Linked DNA regions of Paraneptunicella aestuarii. Each later gene encodes a partner of the first gene's protein in a complex. Links are inferred from orthologs where the notes say so. Each region holds a gene or a part of one and is shown on either strand. Other genes may lie near its edges.

Region 1 (8,324 bases):
AGCCTTTTCTTTCTACACATTTTAATTAGATCATAGAAAATAATTTCCTTCTGTTATGCCATCCAGTTTTTATCTGCTGCTTAAAAAAGCGAACTTTATTTAAAAGTGTCAGGTTTTTCTGACATCAACTTGTATATCATCCTCCAAGTCTCATTTCGTTGTCTTGTTTTTTTGTTAGGTGATAAATTTTTGTTTTCTAGCATTATTTGTTGAATGGAAAGTATCGAAAATCACTAGTTTACCTACTTTGAATGAATAACCTTGTTAGCGTTAAGGTAACATCGCTTGCCTCAAAAAAGTGTTTAGCTCTCTTCATTGTAGGGGGGTTTATATTGTTGATGTTATTAATTGGATGGGAGGTTTGTATGGGAATTCGCTCCGAAATGACAGGTTGTCACTTATTGAAAAATAAGCATTTTTCAGACTCTGCGAATTTAAATTATTTGAATTACCCTCCAAACTGTTTGGGTCATGGACGGGCCCCCCAGCTCAAATTTAATTTGGGCGAACGTCCATGACCTATTTTGATAATGCTAATTAAATTCTTTCGGCTTTTTTATGATTTTATAAAAGAAATTATTCATGCTATGTATATTACGTATGTAATAGTTAATTGTTTATTAATGAGATAAAGGTTTATTTTTCAAGCTCTTCTTTTATGTCATTCTCAAGTTTCTCAGGTGCAGTCTTTGGAGCATATCGTTTTATTACATCTCCTTTTTTACTAACTAAAAACTTAGTGAAATTCCACTTAATCCCTTCACTTCCAAAAATTCCTGGAGCGTTTTTCTTTAAATATGAAAATAAAGGTGAGGCATTATCGCCATTAACTTCCAGCTTTTTGAATAATGGGAATGAGACATTGTAGTTAAGGCTACAGAATTGAGCGATTTCCTTATCATCACCTGGCTCTTGATGCCCAAATTGATCACATGGAAACGCAAGTATTTCTAAACCTTGCTCATGATATTTATCATATAATTTCTGTAATCCTTCATATTGAGGTGTAAAACCACATTTACTTGCTGTGTTAACGATCAAAATTACTTTATCGGAATAATCAGATAATGCCTGTTTTTCTCCATTATTTTTAACTACGTCAAATGAGTAAATGTTGCTCATTAAATATTCTCTCTCTATTGGAAGGCGATTGATTAACTGTAAAAAATAACGTATTCATAGCAGTTATGCCATGAAATTTACGACGGAATATTGATGATACTATGACGAACTAGCAGAAAGAGAAATTTTAAAAAGTAGATAGGTAAGGGAAGTTTAATTGAATTGTATTATTAAGATTTATAGCGGGTAACAGCGGGCACTGTATTGCCCGTTGTTATCCACACATTGGATTAATAAATGGGTTCGTATTGCCATTGATGCTCATAATAATGGATCTTGGCTTTGGGATACTCTCGTTCAGCTCTCCAGGTACGATTATTTAGCTTGACCACGACACCAGGATATAACCTTTGAGTAGCAAACAGGCCAATTTCTTCAGTGTACTGTTCTTTAGCCTTTTTCATTTGTAGCGCTTTTTCTTCCAGCCACTCCATTAATTGCTTTTCATTATTGTATAGAGTGACAGCTTCTATCACTTTGTCTGCAAGTTCAGCTGGTATCTTCTTACTTTTAATAAAGGCTATCTTGTCTTCGTGACGTTTAAAGTTGCGTTGGATCTGTTGCACCATTTCGTCTAATTGTTCTTTCTTCTCAACCAGCATATTGAAGCCAGAGCTGAAATCAATCGACAATGTGCTACCTGAAACAGCGCCTAATGTACCCGCTCTAATCGCGTCTTGACTCTGGATCTCACAAGCGAACAGATTACCGTTAGGATTGTCTACCGGGCCAACAATAACACTTCCTCGGCAAACAATGCGGCTGTAGGCCAGTTGGCGTCCAATGGTTACATTACCATTGCACATAATATCCAAGCCCTGCCCGTGTTGGACGTGAACGCTGCCCTGAGCAATTAGCGACGTGCCAAATTCTGTGTTGGCTTCGTTAACTTTACCCATTGCCCCTTCGGTAATGATAATATCGCCGCCAGCTTGGATAGTTGCTGAGTCAACAAAACCGTTGATGGTTACATCCCCGGTAGCCACAATTTTCATTTTTTCTGTAACGTCACCGTTGACCAACACTGCGCCATCATAATTGATATTTCCCGTACCAACGTTACAGCCCTTGCAAATAAAGGTATCGTCTACCCACATCTGCTCATTTTTAAATTTCGGCATGCCGTTGATTTCTGATAACAACAGATTTTCATCGGTATCGCTTAGTTTGGTTCCTGAGCCGGGCTTAAAGGCTACCCATTGTCCTTGCTGGCTCTCTAGCGGGGTGTTGGTGACAGTATAACCATCTCTTCCTAATGTTGGTGGTAGTCGACGAGAAATCGGGGTACCCGCTTTAACACAGATAATTTCCCCCAAATTACGCATATCAACTTTCGATTCGTCTACACGTTGAGGTCGTAATATACGTTCCAGTGCATTAGGAACCAATGGAACAACTCTGGAGTTTTTACCGTGACGAGCAGGAAGCCCTTTGGCGACCAAATCTTCAACGACTCCACCAGGAGCAACTTGCTTAACCTCGGCAAGCAGTAATTGCATACGTTTTCGGCTTAAACCCCGAACAATTCCTGCATCTTTCGCAAGCTTGTTCAGGTCACTAATAGTGATATGTTTACCTGCGTTAGGAGCGGTGATGCTCAAATAGGCCTTCATTTCGTCTTCGTCCATTGCGAACCTTGCAATGGCATCACGACGTTCCGCAACACGCTCTATAATTTCATTATTTTTTGACGCTTGCTGAGCAATCTTGAGTGAGCTGGCGGCACTGGCAATGGCATCTTCCATAATGAAGAAGTTTGCATACTCACTATTTTTGACAAAGTTATGCAGTGCCTGCGCATCAACCCTGCCTTTTACTTGCCCAGGCTTGATAGTTAGCACAACATCTTTGTTATTTTCTTCTAGTCTGAGGGAGATGCCTTCCATAAACTATTCAATCGTTAGTTAACTTACTAGTGTAAGTATCGGCCATTTTTTAATTTATTGAAGTTTATAGTTGCTCGGCATAACGATACAAGTCTTTTATTATGCTTATTTTTTTCTGATCTTGTTGATAAGTGTCCGCAAGAGCCTCCAATTCATGTAGAAATGACTCTAAATTGATCGATGCAGGTGAAGTTGGATCGGTTAATCGATAGCGACGATGAGCTTGCCATTTTTGCATTTCTGATTCTGAAAAGGTGTCGGGAAAGTTACGTCCTCGATAGTAGAACAATAATCTATTTAATCTTGGGTCATCAAAGCTGTTAGTAAAATTACTGAGTTGATACTTATCGCTTTGGCGAATTTGCTCCATTTTAGCTTTGTCGCTGTGATTAAAAAATCCGCCAGAATATAAGGCAAATTCAGCATCAGATTCTTGAGGATGATCTTCTTGTTCAAACACGGCGCTTAATTTTTGTTGCAATCCGGTGAAAGAACGAAGTTTCTGTAAATTATCCAGACATATCTGACGATCAATATTGAGTCGCTCAGCATGTTCTGGCGTTAATGTTTTTGCGGGGGCAATGACCGGGCTCTTATTGCTATGTAGTAACTTGAGAGGTATGCGTGTTTCATTTTCCTGTAGTTCTGAATTTGGCGTGTAAAGTTTTGCTTTTATTTCTTCTACGCTTAATTCAAATAGTGGCTCAGGCGGTAGTGCTAAATTCACACAGATAGTTGCATTACTATTTACCGGGTGAGGGCTGATTGGCACTATCCAGGAGCAACATCCATTCGATGCTGGAAACCTTGAAGAAATATGAACCAGTGGCTTCATATTAAAACAATCAATCTGGCTATTTACATTTTTCTTGAAACGTAGCGAGAACACATAGTCGTATAATTTAGGCTGTTTGGTCTTAATGAGCTTGGCTAATCCAATTGTCGCTCGTACATCTGACAACGCATCGTGAGCATCGGCATGGATGATGTTATTGGCTATGCTTAATTGCTCAAGCTTAAAGCTGGGCGTTCCATCTTCTTTATATACCCAATTAATACCTTCTGGTCTTAACGCATAGGCGGCTCTTACTAAATCAATAATATCCCAGCGACTGTTACCGTTTTGCCATTCACGAGCATAAGGATCATGAAAGTTACGATAGGCAGTGAAACGCGTCATTTCATCATCAAATCGAATACTATTGTAACCCGCGCTACAAGTTCCTGGCTGGCTCATTTCAAAAAGAATTCGTTGTATAAAATCAAATTCCAATAAACCATCTCGTAATGAGCGTTGTGGAGTAATACCAGTGATCAAGCAAGCCTGAGGGTGGGGAAGACAGTCATTAGGGATTTGGCAATACCAATTCATTGGAGCGCTAATCTCATTAAGATCAAGGTCAGTTCTAATTGCTGCGAATTGACTGGGATGATCTTTATGGGGATCCGCCCCCCAGGATTCATAGTCGTGCCATAAGATAGAGGCTTGTTGTGTCATGTGCTATAAATGTCCTGTTTAGTTGAGCTGGCTAGTGATTTGTGATGAGTTGGAAGGGACTATTCTACGTTGTTATTAAGATAATCGCCAAGCCATGAACCAAGGCCGTTCCATGATTTCTTGATTACATATTAATTACGTGAATGTGAAATTTAATGACCGTTGAAAAGTATTTTGTAATGGTTTTGAAGTATTTATGAAATAAGTGGTCATCCAGTGTTTAATATTTCATCATATGTGGTTATTATATGCGCCTACTGGATATGCTAGCCAAGCTTGTTTTGTTTGCCTGGATTCAAAAACAAAGAAGCAGTACTGAAGCTGACAGTGTTAATTGTGTTACCTCTTCAAGCCCCTTCGTGGGGCTTTTTATATCCTCCTGTTTTAATTCAATAATTTCATGTAGATTAAGCTACTTTAAATGTAAAGTTTAGCGTTGGAACGCCACCAGAATTGTATTGGATGAGCTGATTTTGACGATATTGTTTACTGGTATGTAGGCTTTTATTGAAAGTCTCAGGCTTTATCATTTTCACCAAAGGTTTCAGATATGAAAAAAATGTCACCTCGATTGCTGATGTCATTTGGGTTATTAATTTCTGGCTATTGTTTTGTTAAGGCATCTATGGCCGCTGATATGGCCTCAGCAGAGGGGAACAAACAGCCGATTGCTTTTGCCATTCATGGCGGCGCAGGAACCATTACCAAAGCTAATTTAAGTGAACAGAAAGAGGCGCAAATCAGAGCCAAGTTAACGGAAGCTGTAAAAGCTGGCTATGGGCAATTAAAAGAGGGGTACTCCAGCCTGCAGGCGGTTCAAAGCGCTATTACCATTCTGGAAAATTCGCCGCTGTTCAATGCAGGTATTGGAGCCGTTTATACCTATAATGGAGAGCATGAACTTGACGCATCCATTATGGATGGCAAAACACTCAACGCTGGTGCTGTTGCTGGTGTAAAACGCATTAAAAACCCCATTCAATTAGCGTTTCAGGTGATGGAGCATTCCAATCATGTGATGTTGACGGGTACAGGCGCTGAAGAGTTTGCTGAATCCCGAGGTATTATGTTTGCCGACAATCATATGTTTGATTCTCAAATTCGCTATGAAGCGTGGGAAAAAGCCAAGGCAAAATCAGAAGCGGATAAGCAAGCTTTTTATTTCAAATGGCCAGATTATAAGTTTGGTACTGTTGGTGCGGTTGCTTTGGATAAAAATGGCAATTTGGCTGCAGGAACATCGACTGGCGGTATGACGCTAAAGCGTTACGGTCGAGTGGGGGATTCTCCAATTATTGGTGCGGGAACTTATGCAGACAATGCCAGTTGTGCAGTTTCTGCGACGGGGCATGGAGAATTCTTTATTCGTTACAATGTGGCTGCTGATATTTGTGCCAGAGTGAAATACAAAGGTGAATCGGCTGAGAAAGCTGCAAACGATGTGATACATAAAGTATTGAAACCCGTCGGTGGTAGTGGCGGAGTAATTGTGTTGGATAACAAGGGTAATATTTCAACACCATATAATACAGAAGGTATGTATCGCGCAAGTATTGATCAAAATGGTGAAATAATGGTCGGTATATATTAAAAATTGCGCCAGATCACGTGAAGCACTGGGAATAAGCAAAAGTAGCGAGTATCTTTAAACAAGACACTGTTCCAGGGAGTTGTATCAAGGCTAGCAATGGCTGGTATGGAAGCTATATAAATTAAAACCTGAAACCATGTTATGGGGGTACAGGATGGAATCGTTAAGAGTTAAACATTACTTAAATTCACGTCCGGTCACATTTACCACAGAAATGCCTGTGGCTGAAGCCGTTGAAAGATTGGTTCAAAGTCATCAGACCGGCGGGCCGGTTGTTAATGAGTGTCATGAGCTGGTTGGTTTTTTGTCTGAGCAAGACTGTCTTAGACAAATGATTGAATCCAGTTATTATCGCGAGCAAGTTGCTCGGGTTAAAGACATCATGCGCACTGAAGTATTAACGGTAAAACACTATGACTCTGTGTTGGAGCTTGCCCAAAAGATGATAACTGAAAAGCCCAAGGTGTATCCGGTTATTGATGATGAGGGTACTTTGATGGGAACCATTAATCGTTCACAAGTGCTCAATGCTATAGATATTCAACTCAGGGATGGGTATCGCAAACGTAGCCAATCAGCTTAATTCGTTTTCAATCTACGGTTTTATTAGCGCTCTTGTTCAAGAGCGCTTTACCCTGTTGATAAAATTCTCTAGGATCGGCGGCATTATTTTTCAGGTAAGTGAACGTAATTCTTGAGTCAATCTGCATCTTCTCGCCAGGCATCCCAAGCATTAGCAAGTAAGCCTCTTTTGGATTTAACAAGGGATATCTCTCGCTGTCTTACTCAAGACAGGCACCGCATTCAGCAGTTAAGAAAACAGCTTAAGCAACAATTAGGTGATGAAAAACGTATTGAGTTGCAAAATAAGCTCACGGCTTTGTATGAAGCTTCTACTCAGCAGTATGAAGCGCGCAGAGTGTCCGTGCCTGAGATTATTTATCCTGAATTACCTGTCTCGGAAATGAAAGATGAACTGGTTGAAGCCATTAAGCATAATCAGGTAGTGATTATTGCAGGTGAAACCGGTTCAGGAAAAACCACTCAGTTACCTAAGATCTGTCTTGAAGCCGGGCAGGGTATTGCGGGGGTTATTGGTCATACGCAGCCAAGAAGACTCGCTGCTCGTAGCGTCGCAACTCGTATTGCTGAAGAATTAAAGGTGCCTTTAGGGAGTGAGGTAGGGTTTAAGGTTCGTTTTAGTGATCAGACTCAAAGTGATTCGCTCGTTAAGTTAATGACTGACGGTATCTTGCTCGCCGAAATTCAGGAAGACCGCTATCTCAATAAATACGACACGCTGATCATCGACGAAGCTCACGAACGTAGCCTGAATATTGACTTCATTCTTGGCTACCTAAAGCAGTTACTGCCCAAGCGTAAAGATCTTAAAGTCATCATTACTTCTGCGACTATCGACCCGGAACGTTTCTCCGAACATTTTAGTAACGCACCTATTATTCAAGTGAGTGGTCGAACTTATCCGGTTGAAATTCGATACCGCCCTTTAATGCAAGAAGATGGTGAAGTATTAGAGCAGACACAGGCAATACTAAAGGCGGTTCATGAACTGGATAAGGAAGCGCCAGGTGATATTTTGGTCTTTCTTAGTGGTGAACGAGAAATTCGTGACACTGCTGAGTTTTTAAAGCGAGCGCAATTGCGTCACACCGAGATTTTACCCTTGTACGCTCGACTTTCAGCCAGCGAGCAGAACCGTATTTTCCAGGGACATAGTGGGCGCAGGATTGTACTGTCCACTAACGTTGCTGAAACCTCTCTGACCGTGCCGGGTATTCGCTACGTTATCGACCCTGGAACAGCCAGAATTTCCCGTTATAGCGTGCGCAGCAAAGTGCAGCGATTACCTATTGAAGATGTTTCTCAAGCCAGTGCTAATCAGCGGGCAGGACGATGTGGTCGTTTGTCGGATGGTATCTGTATTCGCCTGTATGATGAAGATGACTACAACAAGCGCGATGAGTTTACCGATCCTGAAATTCTGCGTACCAATCTGGCATCTGTTGTACTACAAATGATGTCGCTGGGATTAGGCGATATTAATCAATTCCCATTTTTACAGGCACCGGATTCTCGCAATATCAATGATGGGATTAAGTTGCTAGAGGAATTGCAAGCTATTCGCAAGCAAGGTGGTCAATGGAAAATGACTCAACATGGTCGCATGATGGTGAGATTACCCATCGACCCTCGTTACGCTCGAATG
Region 2 (5,626 bases), 2.5 Mb from region 1 along the record:
GGCGATGGCATGTAGCGGTTTGGCTTGGCATGGTGAAAAAGCCTTGTTCCTGTTCTTCTTTGTTTGGGTGTTCTTTTCTGCATTTAACTATTTGGAAGCGAATTTTCCGGCACTGGTTTCCAGTATTGCGCCAGCTGGGCAGAAAGGTTCTGCGATGGGCATTTATGCCAGCTTCCAGTTCTTTGGTGCTTTTTTAGGTGGAGTGTTGTCAGGGTATCTGTCCGGACATTTCGATATTCACACGGTTTTTGTTACTGCCACAGGCATGTGTGTATTGTGGCTGTTTATGTTTGTTGGCTTTCAGGGAGCCCAGCATTTAAAACGTTATACATTGGCTTATAATTTGCCGGGTGTTTCCACCGAAGAGCTGCGAGAGCTGTTTGGCAATATTGATGGCATTATTGATTTCACAATAGTGCCGCAAGAATCTGCCGTTTATTTGAAAGTGGATTCTCAGGTATTCGATTTGCAACAAGCGCGCAAAATAGCGAATCCTGAGTCAGCCTCATAAAATGGTTGCGGACTAAGCCTGATTTTTGCGCTCAGCCAAAATACCCAATACGAAATAAATACTGATAACCATTCCCGCAAACCAGTTTCTATCTGGTAATCCAACCAATTTACTCACAGCCACTTCGCCATAATTGGCAAGTAATCCATAGCCAAATGAGCAGAGTAAAACAAAAGACAACATGCGTAATATGTAGTGGTAAGGCTGCATCGCTCTTTTGAGTAGTCGGTTGATGTTATCGCCGTACAAAACCAGTAGCACTGCGATCCAGGACGTGACTAGCACATTGCGGTAATTCCATAGCCAGTTAGACGCGTCACTATTAAGAGAAAAAAGCCAATCCATAATTTTCCTGGGCAAAACACAATGAAAGTCGAATAAGGTAGCCGGATCATCTAATAGCGTGGGGAAATTGGCAACCATATCGAGAGCATTAGTTATCATGTCCGATAATTAAGTTATTAATTAGGTTTCCGACAGACCTCACTCTACGTTATCATTCGAGGCAAATCTAAAAAGTAAAGCTTGGACAAAGATTGGCCGCTTGCCTCTCATTGTTTTAGCACTGATGGTTAAAGAGTTAGGAGCAACCATGGCAAGTAGGGGAATAAATAAAGTTATTCTGGTCGGTAATTTGGGACAAGACCCTGAAGTAAAATATATGCCGAATGGCAATGCAGTGACCAACATTAGTATCGCGACGAGCGAAAGCTGGAAAGATCAGTCAGGTCAGCCTGTTGAAAAAACCGAGTGGCACCGTGTTGTCATGTTCCGTAAGTTAGCGGAAATCGCAGGCCAGTATCTGCGCAAAGGTTCACAGGTATATATTGAAGGAAAACTGCAAACGCGTAAGTGGCAGGATCAAAACGGTCAGGATCGTTACTCTACCGAAATTGTTGCTGAAAACATGCAAATGTTGGGCGGTCGTACTGAAGGTGGTGCGGGTGGTTATCAACAAAACCAGGGGATGGGCGGTGGAGCTCCACAACAGCCATCTTACCAGCAAATGCCACCACAGCGCGGCGGTAATATGAACCAGGGACAACCTGCTCAACAACCCGGTGGTTTTAATCAGGCTCCACAACAGCCTCATCAACCAATGTCAGAACCAGACTTCGATTTTGACGACGATATTCCGTTCTGATCCGTAATAGGATTAAGAATGTAGACTTTTTTGAAGGCCGCTTTTTAAGCGGCTTTTTGTTTTTATTGACTTAAAGTCAATTGGGGTAATTGCAAAGGAGTCTATTCGCTACGGTATATAATTTCTCTGTACTTAATGCAGCAAGACGCTAGGATGATCGTCTAAACAAAAATGTTGTTAAGCAACAATGTGAATAAAAATAATGACGACTTTTAGGGATGCGTTAGATGGCAAAAGTGTTTGCACTTACACAGGGTCTTGCTCCCAATCATGACCATGAATATGCAATAAATAACTTAATTGACTCCCCGTGGGCAAACGACTTATTTATCAGTGTGGCATTTGTGAAGGAAGCGGGAGTATCAAAAATTGAGGCGGCGCTACATAGACAGAACAATATAGCTCAAGTATTTGTGGGCATATCCAACGGAATAACCTCTAAACAGGCATTAGCCAAACTCTTGGCAATCGGTGTACATCCTTATGTTATTGACATGGGGACACAAGCAAGCCTTTTCCATCCGAAACTTTATGCGGCGATCGGCGATCAACAAGCCACCGTTATTGTGGGGAGCGCGAATCTCACAGGGAGGGGGCTTAGCGGTAACGTAGAAGTGAGTACAAAGGTAGAATTGGATTTAACTGAGCATGATGATAGCCAGTATGTATCGACACTGGTCGATCCATTCAGAGCCTTGATTGGTCAATACCCACTGAATGTTTTTCAGATCACCACAGGAAATCAGTTAGACGATCTCGTAAGTGAAGGGCGGTTGGAAGATGAAAGTGTCAAGAAGGGGGCTTCTGTTACTGGCACCAAGTCTCCTGGCGGGCGGTCAGTTGCAATCCCTTCATTGCCAATACATCGCAGAAAGCCTCAGGCGTTGCCGCAACTTCTTCCTGTTCAAGTCGCCCCCAACCCGCAAAATCCGCAGGTCGCTCCTGTTACTGGATTAGTTTGGGCAAGCAAAGAATTAACGGAAAGAGATTTGAATATCCCTACTGGCAGCAATACTAATGCAACAGGGTCTATGTATTTGAAGAAAGGTCTATTCGGCGGTATTGATCAGCGGCACTATTTCAAAGATATCGTGTTCGCAGGACTTACCTGGACACCTGATGCCAGACTCAGCAAGCGTCATCTATTAAGGGCAACTGCCAATTTTGAAATTATTATTAATGGTATATCCAATGGTTATTACAATTTGCGTCTGACTCATAACTCGAAAACGGACACGCCAACGTACAAGGAGAACAATTCAATGACTCAGATTCACTGGGGAACTGCAAAAGCAATTATCGCTCAGAGAGGACTGCTAGGTAAGCATATGGCTCTTTACTATTTGGGTGATAGTAACTACCAGATAGAAATCACCTAAATGTGTTTAGAGGTGTCAGGTATACTAGACGCCTCATTTACCCTGACTATTTTCTCTGTCTCCGATCCCGGAACCAAGACCAAATTTGAACTAACCTCTCGACCTCTTGCTGAGACAAACCAATATGCTGTAACACACGATAGCCGTTTCTGCGTAATACCTCTTCCATTGGCAGTGTTCTAATTTCCTCATCAAGGAGTGCTAACTGCGTTTCAACTCCATCAGGAATAGGTAGCCATAACTTTTCAATTTCTGATGGCACCAACTCTAATACACCACCACCATAATAACGCCCGTTCAACTCAGCAGAAATTGCAGTGATTGGATTCATAAAGAAATACACAAGAGTCTCGGGCTCAACATTACCCAGCGGCTTTATTCTGTAAGCTGTATCAGTGGTGTATGCACTAATCTGGTTGGAAATTAAACGTGGTGCATCGTGGCAGCGCTTAAGCATTCCTATAGAGGTAGCATAAACAGAAGGCACCTTGTACCAAGGTTTGCGGATTCGGCATTTGTAGCGCTTGTGTAATTCTTCCTGTTCGCCCTGAGCGATGTATTGCTTCACGCTATCGGGATAGGTGTCGAGCTCGTCCTCAAGAAGAAGAAAGTTCGTTGGATTTCCTGAATCACGATTTGACTGGTGTTGTGCCTTGTCATATATGACACCTTTACAGTGCTCACTGCGCCCAAACATAGGATGCACGTATTTATGTAATTTGTGTCGCGTTACCGTTTCGTCATCAATTAGAAAAAATTTGTTTGCACCAGTAACGATTCCAACATCTACAGTAGCAATTTCACTGTAGAGGTGGACGTTATCGTGTTGACAAATGCCATTATAAAAATCCAGATCTTCGGGTGAGAACAGAGCCTTAGTCCACTTTCCTGCGATAGTCTCACCGTTTATTCCGACGGCGTTTTCGAAGAGTTGATTAGGCTCAGTTTCCAGAAAATCAAACCCGCGCACACTCTCAATGGCGACACCTTGAGTTGGCTCATGAAAATCTATTTTCTTTTCAGCCATAATTATCACTGCACCTTGCAGTGTACCTTCGAACCAAATTTCCTGAGGGTCTATGATGACAACTTTACTGCATTCGGTACCAAGGTAAGTACGTAGCGACTGCGCGTGTAAAACATGCACAATCTCCGATGGGATGACCATGCCGAGTCGACCACCTGGACGTAATAATGAAATAGAAGCCAAGATAAAAGGCACCCACGCATTGGTGTGTTTAGTGAATTTAAGACCGAGTGTTTGAAATACCCGTTCTGTGTTCAGCTGAAATTCCTTTTCAAGGAACTGATAACGGATGAACGGTGGATTACCTACGACAGCATCGAAGGGATGTGCCTGTTCTATTAATGCAAGATTGGCCCAATCCAAAAAGTCACCTTCGTTTACTTGAACATTATGTAACCCTGATTTAGCGGCTCTTGCTCTGGCTTTCTCAGCTTCGACATCGAACAATTCATATGCGGTGACTTGTATGTGTTCATTGAGTGTTTTTTCTGCAATGCTTTGTAAGAAGACGCCATCCCCACAACTAGGTTCTACAATGTGTTCGGGATTTATTGAGCATACCCAACTTGTAACATAATCAGCCAAAGATTTTGGTGTATAGTAGCCACCCCTGAGCTTTTGGGTTGTCTGGTCTGCTTTGAACTTCACTCTTTATCACTCCCGAAACTATCCAGCTCAGCCTTGAGTCTTTTTTTCACATAAGACGATGAAGACTCGGTAAACCACTCTTTTAACGTTTTCTGCTCTAACGCTAATACCGCGTAGAGCTTACGTTTTAAGTCCGGATCAATCTCAAGGACCACACGGCCCGAATCACCTTTTGCCATAACCATTCACTGTAATGTAAGTTACTTATGTTAGTTATATCATATTTATTACATGTAGCACATAAGTAAGTTGTGTTTTGGGTTTGTTTATTGTGCAACGAAAGGTAGTGTGGTGTTTAACCATCATCAGGTAAGCGAAAGATATCGACTGTATTGTTTGAGAGGATAGATTGATACGATAACGGGGGATCTTATACTGAATATAAGTCCAGATTGTATGTACTTAGATATTTTAAATGCGTAAAGAACAGAAACATATCGGTAGCTAAAATTGACAAGAGTTGTATTCTACGAAGATGGAAATAGCATTTTAGCTAAGAAATCTTTTTGCAGCGGTAACATAATAAGGAAAAACAAAGCCAAGGATGCAATGTGTCACACACACGAAAACTTTACACATTTTTCGATGCATTACCGTTCTAAATGACGCAAGGTCTATGCTGTTAGTTTATTTTCAAATGAATCTGATTAACCATTTGATATAAAGTATAAATTTTAGAGAAAGGCTCTATTGATGTGTAAACATTAGTGGAGCCTTTTTTATTGTTGCCATCTTGATTGATTGTTTAAACCCGACCATGTCTGGTGATGGCTGTTGCTTTCATATGTGTTAGTGTCAATAACCTAAATTTATATACATTAATTCAAGGATGTTCATGACAAATAAAGTGGCGTTAATTACGGGTAGTAGCCGGGGGATTGGGGCTAAAACGGCTTTGCTATTTGCACAGCGTGGCT

Evidence for each region. The genes of interacting proteins can lie anywhere in the genome.
Region 2: the proteins of sbcB (region 1) and KIH87_RS01440 are in contact, whole or in part, in a crystal structure (PDB 3C94), measured with the Escherichia coli proteins. The link is inferred for Paraneptunicella aestuarii from one-to-one orthologs.

Annotation. Positions count from the first base shown.
Region 1 is NZ_CP074570.1:2,823,565-2,831,888, reverse strand. What follows is about bases 2,290-5,120. They hold sbcB (exodeoxyribonuclease I), read right to left. Parts: upstream 4,507-5,120; coding sequence 3,073-4,506; downstream 2,290-3,072. Other genes in these bases: KIH87_RS10815 (DUF342 domain-containing protein), read right to left, coding at 2,290-3,008. Outside these bases: KIH87_RS10820 (glutathione peroxidase), read right to left, coding at 637-1,122; more of KIH87_RS10815, read right to left, coding at 1,353-2,289; KIH87_RS10805 (isoaspartyl peptidase/L-asparaginase family protein), read left to right, coding at 5,132-6,097; KIH87_RS10800 (CBS domain-containing protein), read left to right, coding at 6,252-6,680; ATP-dependent RNA helicase HrpA, read left to right, coding at 6,792-8,324. UniProt on the Escherichia coli protein: Degrades single-stranded DNA (ssDNA) in a highly processive manner.
Region 2 is NZ_CP074570.1:338,112-343,737, forward strand. The notes cover bases 1-2,879. They hold KIH87_RS01440 (single-stranded DNA-binding protein), read left to right. Parts: upstream 1-1,103; coding sequence 1,104-1,655; downstream 1,656-2,879. Other genes in these bases: KIH87_RS01430 (MFS transporter), read left to right, coding at 1-511; KIH87_RS01435 (DUF3392 family protein), read right to left, coding at 524-856; KIH87_RS01445 (phospholipase D-like domain-containing protein), read left to right, coding at 1,883-2,879. Outside these bases: more of KIH87_RS01445, read left to right, coding at 2,880-3,034; KIH87_RS01450 (N-6 DNA methylase), read right to left, coding at 3,081-4,709; KIH87_RS01455 (hypothetical protein), read right to left, coding at 4,706-4,888; KIH87_RS01460 (SDR family oxidoreductase), read left to right, coding at 5,545-5,626. UniProt on the Escherichia coli protein: Plays an important role in DNA replication, recombination and repair. Binds to ssDNA and to an array of partner proteins to recruit them to their sites of action during DNA metabolism. Acts as a sliding platform that migrates on DNA via reptation.